2 regions of the Agromyces sp. Leaf222 genome follow, and region 1 is predicted to be linked to the other one. Evidence: riboswitches for the same ligand, from Rfam matches in the RefSeq annotation. Region 1 holds a riboswitch; the other holds the start of a gene.
What was found. Region 1 has a riboswitch for thiamine pyrophosphate ahead of thiM (hydroxyethylthiazole kinase). Riboswitches for the same ligand answer to the same signal wherever they lie in the genome.

Region 1 (4,881 bases):
GCCGAGGCGCTGCGACCGACCCGCGATTCTGCGTGACGGGCGTGATGAGTTCGACGCCGAGGGCGTCGCCGCCGCGCACCTGGCGCAGCGCTGACTCGACCGCGATGCGGCACATCTGGTCGAGTGGCAGGGGGATGGAGCTGAGCGGAATGACGAGGTGCGACGTGTCGTAGCTCGCACATGCGGCGAACAGCGACAGGTCGCCGGGCACGTCGAGGCCGCGCTCGCGGATGCGGCGCAGCACCGACTCGACCACCGGCTCGTTGCAGTGGAAGATCACGGCCGTCATCTCGGGCGAGGCGACGAGCAGCTCGTCGAACGCGTGCTCGGCCGCACCGCGGGCGAGCGTCGGGGAGACGACGTCGAGGCGGATGCCGCGGGCCGCCGCCTCGGCCTCGAGCCCGGCGTTGAACCGCTGCACGAAGCCGGTTCCGCGCTCGAGGTACGTCGGCGGATGGCCGACGATGCCGATCGAGCGGTGCCCGGCCTCGGCGAGGGTCGTGATCGCGAGCCGGCCGGCCCGCTCGAAGTCGAGGTCGACGCACGAGAGGCCGTCGCCGTCGCCGGGGATGCCGATGAACGCGGCCGGCAGCGAGGCGCGTCGCACGACGTCGACGCGCTCGTCGTGGGCCTTGACGCCCATGGCGACGACGCCGTCGACGAGCGACGACGCCGCGACCCGGCGGATGCCGGAGACGTCGTCGTCGGTGGCGAGCAGCAGCACGTCGTAGTCGTGCTTGCGCGCCGTGTCGACGACCGCGGTGACGAACCGCATGTGCGTGGGCAGGTGCCCGTCGGTGTGGATCGGCGCCGAGAGCGCGAGGATGTTCGTGGTGGCGCCGGCGAGCATGCGGGCCCCGGCGTGCGGCTCGTAGTCGAGTTCGCGGATGGCGGCCTCGATGCGCGTGCGGGTCGAGGCCGCGATCGTGCGCTTGCCAGAGAGGGCGTAGGAGACGGTCGAGATGGAGACGCCTGCGACCTTGGCCACATCACTGATCGTCACCATCCCGGTACCCCCCTTTGGACCCCTCGTTGCCGTCGAAGCCGATGGATTCGAAGCGCTTCGACGACGTGAGAGCGAGAGTACGGGACGGCCGGTGCCGCGCGCAACCCTTTTGTTGGAATCAACCACAATTCGGTTTTCGCGGGCGGCCGGTCGAGCCGCCCGGCGGCCGAGGAACGCCGCTACTCGCGGAACGTGTGCCGGTACTCGGTCGGCGAGGTGCCGAGCACGCGGTGGAAGTGCAGGCGCAGGTTCGCGCCCGTGCCGAGCCCGACGCGGTCGGCGACCTGCTCGACGCCGAGGTCGGTGCGCTCGAGCAGCTCGCGCGCGAGGTCGACGCGGGCGCGCAGGATCCACTGCATGGGCGTGTACCCGGTGTCCTCGACGAAGCGCCGCGAGAACGTGCGCGTCGACACGTTCGCGTTGCGGGCGAGGTCGGCGAGCGTGAGCGGCTCCTCGATGTGCTCGATCGCCCAGTGCCGGGTCGCCGCGAAGAGCTCGCCGAGGTCATCGGGCAGTGCGCGCGGCACGTACTGGGCCTGGCCGCCGCTGCGGTAGGGCGCGGCCACGAGCCGGCGGGCGACGTGGTTCGACAGCGCGACGCCGTGATCGCGGCGCACGAGGTGCAGGCAGAGGTCGATGCCGGATGCCGCGCCCGCCGAGGTGAGCACCCGGCCCTCGTCGACGAACAGCACGTTCTCGTCGACCTTCACGAGCGGATGCCGCGCCGCGAGCGCCCTGGTGTAGTGCCAGTGCGTCGTGGCCCGGCGTCCGTCGAGCAGTCCGGTCGCCGCCAGTGCGAACGCGCCAGTCGAGATGGCGGCGAGCCTGGCACCTCGCTCATGGGCGGCACGGAGGGCATCGACGACGACGGGCGGCGGCTCATCGACATCCGGATGCCGGTAGCCCGGGATGAAGATCGTCTCGGCCCATTCGAACGCCTCGAGCCCGTCGGCCACGTGGTACGAGAGGCCGTCGCCACCGGTCACGGGCCCCGGCGCCGCGCCGCAGACGCGCACCTCGTAGGGCATCGAGGCGCGCGTCGTGAAGATCTGCGCGGGGATCCCGACGTCGAGCGGCTTGGCGCCCTCGAGCACGAGCACGGCGACGCGGTGGGCCGCCGCCCCGCGCGGATCCTCGTCTGCCATGCGGCCAGCCTGCCATGGCCCCGCAAGGATCCCGCCTCCCTCGCGGCGCGACGCACCGTCGTGCGGGCGACGTGTGGCCGGTCCCCGAGAGCCGGACCACCCCGCCGGGGCCCGAGGAGGAACGGTCTCGGTGCGAACGGCCGCAGCTGGAGATCGTCCGGCGGCCGCCGCCGACCCGGCGGGGCGTTGCGAGAACCGTAGTCGGCGCGCACCCGCGCCGCCATGGCCCAGACGAGGTTCGCCCTCGAACTGGGGTGACGCGCGAGCGCAGTAGGCTGGCGGGCAGTGACACGGGGTGCCGCGCTCCAGCCCCGCCCGGGCGATCGCGGCTGAGAACACACCCGTCGAACCTGATCTAGTTCGAACTAGCGAAGGGATGTCGCGTGAGCGATCGCCTGTCCATCGACCCCGCCCACCTCTCCGACGCGAGCGCTGCGCTGCTCGAGCGGCTGCGCGAGCATCCGCCGCTGGTGCAGTGCATCACGAACAGCGTCGTGACGAACTTCACCGCCAACGCGCTCCTGGCCATCGGCGCCGCCCCTGCGATGGTCGACATCCGCGAAGAGGCCGGCCTGTTCGCCGGCATCGCGGGCGGCCTGCTCGTGAACCTCGGCACGCCCGCCGAAGAGCAGCGCGATGCCTCGCGCGAGGCGGTGGCCGCGGTATCCGCCGCCGGAACCCCGTGGGTGCTCGACCCCGTCGCGATCGGCGCGCTGCCCGTGCGCACGGCGCTCGCGCACGAGCTCGTCGCCGCCGGCCCGACGGCGATCCGCGGCAATGCGAGCGAGATCATCGCCCTCGCCGGAGCGGGTGCGGGCGGTCGCGGCGTCGACGCCTCCGACAGCACGGATGCCGCAGCCGAGGCCGCGACCTCGCTCGCCCTCGCGCACGGCTCGGTCATCGCCGTGTCGGGCCCCGTCGACCTCATCACCGACGGACACCGCACGGCGCGCATCGCGAACGGGGATGCCCTGCTCACCCGCGTCACCGGCGGCGGCTGCGCGCTCGGCGCAGTGACGGCGGCGTTCCTCGGCGCGAGCCGCGACGCGGCCGGTGCCGCCCGTGCGGCCGGTGCCTCGGCGCTCGACGGGCTGCTCGCCGATCCCTTCGTCGCGACCGTAGCGGCCACCGTCGTCTACACGGTCGCCGCCGAGCTCGCGGCGGAGCGCGCGACGGGCCCCGGCTCGTTCGCCGTGACGTTCCTCGACGCGCTCGCGCTCGTCACGCCCGACGTCGTGCGCGCGCGGGCGAAGATCACGACGACGGGTGCCGCGGCATCCGACCCCGCGGCGGCCCGCTCATGATCACGCGGCGCTCGCTCGACCTCTCGATCTACCTCGTGACCGATGCCGCGCTCTGCGGCTCGCGCGGGGTCGTCTCCGTCGTGGCCGACGCCGTCGACGGCGGGGTGCGCGTGGTGCAGCTTCGCGACAAGACGGCGTCCACCGACGCGCTCCTGCGGCAGCTCGAGGCGCTCGCGTCCGCGATCGACGGCCGCGCCGCGCTGCTGGTGAACGACCGGGTCGACGTGGCCGCCGCCGCACGCGAGCGCGGCCTGCCGGTCGACGGCGTGCACCTGGGGCAGGGCGACGCCGCGGCATCCGCTGCCCGCGCCCTGCTCGGCGACGACGCGATCATCGGCCTCACCGCGAACGCGCCCGAGCACCTCGCGACGCTGCGCCGCCAGGCCCGCCGCGAGATCGACTACGTCGGCGTCGGCGTGATCCGGCCCACGACGACCAAGCCCGACCATCCGCCGGCGCTCGGCATCGAGGGGTTCGCACGGTTCGCCGCCGAGGCCGAGCTGCCGTGCGTCGCGATCGGCGGCATCACGCTGGCGGATGTCGCGGCGCTGCGTCAGGCCGGAGCCGCGGGCGTCGCGGTGGTGTCGGCGATCTGCGCCGCCCCCTCGCCGCACGATGCGGCCGCCGCCTTCGCCGCAGCTTGGAGCGGGCGATGACCGCGCGCGAGCCGGATGCGGGCACGGATACCGGCACCGGCACCGCCACCGGCACCGGCACCGGCACGACCGCGCGTCGGGTTCCGCGCGTGCTCAGCATCGCGGGCAGCGACCCGTCGGGCGGCGCGGGCATCCAGGCCGACCTCAAGTCCATCGCGGCCGTGGGCGGCTACGGCATGTCGGCGATCACCGCACTGACGGCGCAGAACACGCGCGGCGTGCGTGGCGTGCACGTGCCGCCGGCCGCGTTCCTCGCCGAGCAGCTCGACGCCATCGCCGACGACATCTCGATCGACGCCGTGAAGATCGGCATGCTCGCGAACGCTGAGGTCGTCTCGGTCGTCGCCGACTGGCTGCGGCGCACCGCCGTGCCGGTCGTCGTGCTCGACCCGGTCATGGTCGCCACGAGCGGCGACCGTCTGCTCGACCCCGACGCCGAGCGCGCGCTTCGCGAGCTGCTGCCGCTCGCCGACCTCATCACGCCGAACCTGCTCGAGCTCGCGGTGCTCGCGAGTGCGGTCTCGGGTTCGGACTCGCCTCCGGCGTCGACGTGGGCCGAGGCGATCGCGCAGGCCGAGGCGGTCTCGGCGGCGACCGGTGCCCGCGTGCTCGCGAAGGGCGGGCACCTGGCCGGCGGCGAGGCGCCCGACGCGCTCGTGCACGCGGCATCCGCCACCGTCGTCGAGTTCGGCGGCGACCGCATCGCGACCACCGCGACGCACGGCACCGGATGCTCGCTCTCGTCGGCGGTCGCGACGCTGCAGGCCGAG
Region 2 (4,881 bases), on a different contig from region 1:
GTACCACCCCGGGTACACGTCGTCGAGGCGAATGAGATCGGGCGCACGCCCCGGCCATGCGGCGACGATCAGATCGGCGAACGTCGACTTGCCCGCGCCACTGGGCCCGTCGATGAGCACGAGCGGTCGACGGATGCCGGTGACGGCCGCTCGCACGGCCTGCAGGGCCGCATCGGGCAGCCGGTGCCCCGCGCGGGCCGGATCACGACCAGACGACATTCCAGCTTCCCGTCGTGACGGCGATCGTCACCGACAGCGCCGCGACGAGGCATCCGACCGCGATCACCAGCCACTCGGTGCGCCCGAAGTGCGCGGGCCTGGCCCACGTGCGCTCGACCTCCGTGCCGAAGCCGCGGGCCTCCATCGCGGTCGCGAGGGTGCTGCCGCGGCGGATCGAGAGCACCAGCATCGCGAACGCCTGCCCGAGGAATCGGAGGAGCATCCCGCGATCGGCGATGCCGCGCGCTCGACGGGCGAGGTTCAGCGTGCGCCAGTCGTCGATCGAGGACCCGACCAGGCGGAGCGCGGCGAGGGCGCCGAGCACGAACCGGGCGGGCAGCCGCAGCGTCTGGGCGAGCCCGTCGGCGAAGTCGGTCGGGTCGATCGTGAGGAACAGCACCACCGCGGGCAGGGCGATCGCGATCACGCGGGCCGTCGTGGCGAGGCCGATCTGCACCGACCCCTCGGTCACGTGGATGAGCCCGAAGTCCCAGAGCGTCGCGCCCGACGGCGCACCGTAGAGCACCATGCTGAGCCCGGTCAGGGGCGCCGCGATCCACACGGGCAGTGTTCGGGGCGACCAGAGCAGTCCGCCGAGGCCGATGAGCGTGAACACGAGCAGCTCGCAGACGATCGCGACGGTCGCCGACACGACATCGAGGGTGAGGATCAGCACGATGCTGAGCGGCACGGTGGCCGCGACCTTCGCGACCGGGTTCACGGCGGCGAGGGGCAAGCCGGGTCGGATGCTCGCGATGCTCATCGGCCGGAACCTCCCCTGCGCTCGGCGACGCCCGCCGAGGTGGTCGCCGCCTGGGTCGAGGCACCCTGTTCGCGCGGGCGCAACTCGAACCGGTCGTCGGCGATCGCGTCGACGAAGACCTCGTCGTGCGTCACCGCGACGAGGGCCACGCCGTCGTCACGGAGGCCGACGAGCAGCTTCGAGAGCTCGCGCCAGGTCGCGGCATCCTGTCCGAAGGTGGGCTCGTCGAGCACGAGCACGCGGGGTCGCGTCGCGATCGCGGTGGCGACCGAGAGCCGTCGCTTCTCGCCCCCGCTGAGGGTGAACGGGTTCGCCCCGGCGAGATGGTCGAGCCGAAGCACGCCGAGCAGCTCGTCGGTGCGGGCCCGTCGCTCACCGGCGCCGAGTTTGAGGGCGCGCGGACCGACCTCGAGCTCGGCGCGCACCGAGCCCGTCAGGAACTGGTGCTCCGGGCTCTGGAACACGGTGCCGATGCGGGTGAGGAGGTCTCGCGAACGCCAGCGCCACGGTTCTGGGCGCAGGCCACGCGTCAGGAGTTCGGATGCCGCGAGGTCGCCGCCCTGGGGCTCGAGCAGGCCCGCGAGGGTCAGCGCCAGGGTCGACTTGCCGACGCCGTTCGGGCCGGCGATCGCCAGCACGCGCCCGGCGTCGACGGTCAGGTCGATGCCGAGCTGCACGGGAGCGCCGGCGGTGCGCCCGATGTCGAGCGCCGAAGCCTCGAGCAGCGGATGCCGCGGGCCGGCCGCCGCTGCGGGTGCACGCCACGGCACCTCGTCTGGCAGCCAGACGCCGGCCGTGCGGAGCTCGTCGGCACGCTCGGCGAGCACCTCGGACGGGCGACCGTCGGCGAGCACGCCGCCCGCCGCGCCGAGCACCACGACGCGGTCGACCACCGGAAGCCAGGTCGAGACCCGGTGCTCGACGACGACGAGCGTCGTGCCGGTGGCCGACGCGACCGCGGCGACGGCGTCGCGCACCTCGCGGACGCCCTCGGGGTCGAGGTTCGCGGTCGGCTCGTCGAGCAGGATCAGGCCCGGCCGCATGGCGAGCACGCCGGCGAGGGCGAGGCGCTGACGCTGGCCGCCCGAGAGCTCGGCCGTGGCGTGCCCGAGCGGGAGGTCGAGGCCGACGGCATCGAGCGCCGAGCGAACCCGCAGCCAGATCTCGTCGCGCGCGACCCCGAGGTTCTCGAGCCCGAATGCCACGTCGTCGCCGACGCGCGCCATGATCACCTGCGCGTCGGGGTCCTGCAGCACGAGCCCGGCCCGGCCGCGGATGGCGGCGGGATGCCGGCCGTCGACGAGCAGCTCGCCGAGCGTCTCCCCGTCGTCGTCGCCGCCGAGCACGCCGGCCATACCGTGCAGCAGCGTGGACTTGCCGGCCCCCGAGGCGCCGAGGAGCAGCACGCGTTCGCCTGGGCCGATCTCGAGGTCGAGGTGCTGCACGGCCGGGTGGCGCCGCCCTCCGTGACGCCATCCCCAGCCGCGTGCGCTGACGGAAGCGGCCGGTGGGCGCGAGTCGCCGTGCACGGCGGCTAGACCGTCCGCAGCTCACGCCCGGCGGCGAACCGGTCGAGCGCCCCAGCCCGTGCGAGTCCGCGAACCGCGAGCCAGGACAGGCCGCCGGCGATCACCGCGCCGCCGAGGACCGCGGAGATCGTGTAGATCGTCGAGAACAGCGGCGCAGCGCCGGCGTAGTAGAGCACGAGGTCGTTGATCGCCATCGCGAGCCCGGCACCCGCCCCCGCGAGGAGCGCGACCGGGAACCGCCAGTTGCGGTAGAGGAAGATCGCGAACACGAGCTCGGCGCCGAGCCCCTGCACGAGGCCCGCCTCGATGGTCAGCAGCCCACCCCACTGGCTCCCGATGAGCGCGGAGACCACGGCCGCGACGAGCTCGGTGTAGAGCGCGGCGCCGGGCTTGCGGATGATGAGCCCGCCCAGCACGCCGGCGATGACCCAGAGCGCCGCGGGAGCCGCCTGCAGTCCGGGGAGCAGCGCCTCGATCGGCGCGGAGATGGGCCCCCACACCACGCCCCAGGCCCAGAAGACGACGCCGACGGCGACGCCGATGACGCTCGCCACGACGATGTCGACGACGCGCCAGCGGAAGCGCGGCGACGACGAGACGGAGGACCCGGGTGCTGCGGTGGCTGCGGCCCGGTTGGTGGATGTGTGCACTGGCGTGCCCTTTCGTTCGAAGGAAAGCGGCACGGGATTGTTGAGATGTGGATGCCTCCCTGCGCTGGCATGATCCAGATCAGGTTCGACGGTCGAAGGTTGAGAACCTTCCTCTCAGCCCGGCTCACCGGACTCCCGTGTTCGTGCACCAGCGTACACGCAGGCGTCACCGTCGCTCGCGCACGAGCATCGCCGCTGCCCGCGAGTTCAGACCTCCGAGTGGGCTCGGCTCAGCGCTTGAGGGCGCGGATCACCGACTTCAACGCGTGCCCGACGACGAACACGAAGGGGGTCGCGACGAGCACGAGCCCGATGACGTTCGGCTCGAACCTCACCCGCCCGCCGCCGCCGACGTAGGCGCCGAGCGGAACCGAGAGCCCGCCTCCTGCGCCGCCGCTTCCGCTGCCGGTGAAGTTGGACGTGGCGTCGCCATTGCCGTTGCCCCCGCCGAACCCGTAGTAGCCGAGGGCGACGGGCACCACCTCGACGCCGTCGATCTCGATCTTGTCGCCGTAGGCGGTCTTCACTCCGACGCCCGCGACGCGCTCTGCCAGGTCCAATACGAGTTCAGCCATGTCGGCCACGCTACCCGTGCCGGGGCGCGGCTACCAGCCCCATCCGGCGGCGGTCGGGTCGAAGGGGGCGTCACCGTCGCCCTCGTCGCGACCGGGTCGAGTGCGGCGCGCCGCCGGCGGCGGCGGCGCAGCGGAGTCGCCAGCGTCGGACCGTGCCGCGCGACGCTGCTCGCGCACCTGCTCGCGCTGCACGAGCGATGCCGGACGCAGGGCGCCCCGCCCGAACTTCGCCGAGACCCGATCGATCGTGCGCTCGGCATCGCGCCACTCCTCGTCGGGGTCCCAGAGCATCGCGCCCGACCCGGATTCGCGGAGGTTCTCGGCGCGCACGCCGATCAGTCGCACCCGCTGACCGTCGCCGATGAGCCCGACGAGCGCCTCGGTCGCCTCGTCGTAGATGCGACGCGCGACATCGGTCGGCTCGCCCAGCGTGCGCGACCTCGTGAGGGTGCGGAAGTCGCCGTAGCGCAGCTTGAGCGAGACGGTGCGAGCCACGAGCCCGGCCTTGCGGAGGCGCACGGCGACGTTGCCCGAGAGCTGCAGCAGTTCACGGCGGATCTCGATGGGATCGACGAGGTCGTGCCCGAAGGTCTGCTCGTGCCCGATGCTCTTCTCGACCCTCGCGGTGTGCACCGCCCGGGGGTCCTCGCCGCGGGCGAGGTGGGCGAGCCGGGCCGCGAGCGAGGGACCGACCGCGCGCTCGAGTGCGCCCGGCGGCATGGCTGCGACGTCGCCGACCGTGCGGAGGCCGAGCCGCAGCAGCGATTCCTCGGTGACCTTGCCGACGCCCCAGAGTGCCGAGACCGGCAACGGATGCAGGAACGCGACCGTCTCGTGCGCCGGCACCACGAGCATGCCGTCGGGCTTCGCCCGCCCCGAGGCGACCTTCGCGACGTACTTCGTGGCCGCGACCCCGATGGAGCAGGTGAGCCCGGTCTCGGCCTGCACGCGCTCGCGGATGGTCCACGCGATCTCGGCCGGCGTGCCGTGCAGGCGCCGGGCGCCCGACACGTCGAGGAACGCCTCGTCGATCGAGAGCGGCTCGACGAGCGGGGTGATCTGCCCGAAGATCTCCATGACCCGCTTCGAGTACGTCGAGTACGACGGGTAGTCGCCGCGCAGCACGATCGCGTTCGGGCAGCGCT

Region 2: another riboswitch for thiamine pyrophosphate. It lies ahead of ASE68_RS08500 (ECF transporter S component); the one in region 1 lies ahead of thiM (hydroxyethylthiazole kinase).

The regions. Positions count from the first base shown of each region.
Region 1 covers NZ_LMKQ01000002.1:134,741-139,621, reverse strand. The annotation lists gene ASE68_RS15620 (LacI family DNA-binding transcriptional regulator) at 1-1,006, opposite strand, end outside; gene ASE68_RS15615 (GlxA family transcriptional regulator) at 1,186-2,151, opposite strand; TPP riboswitch at 2,433-2,545, shown strand; gene thiM (hydroxyethylthiazole kinase) at 2,535-3,455, shown strand; gene thiE (thiamine phosphate synthase) at 3,452-4,111, shown strand; gene ASE68_RS15600 (bifunctional hydroxymethylpyrimidine kinase/phosphomethylpyrimidine kinase) at 4,108-4,881, shown strand, end outside.
Region 2 covers NZ_LMKQ01000001.1:1,937,719-1,942,599, reverse strand. The annotation lists gene ASE68_RS08515 (hypothetical protein) at 1-219, opposite strand, end outside; gene ASE68_RS08510 (energy-coupling factor transporter transmembrane protein EcfT) at 203-982, opposite strand; gene ASE68_RS08505 (ABC transporter ATP-binding protein) at 979-2,427, opposite strand; gene ASE68_RS08500 (ECF transporter S component) at 2,517-3,161, opposite strand; TPP riboswitch at 3,199-3,310, opposite strand; gene ASE68_RS08495 (hypothetical protein) at 3,392-3,736, opposite strand; gene ASE68_RS08490 (DNA polymerase IV) at 3,767-4,881, opposite strand, start outside.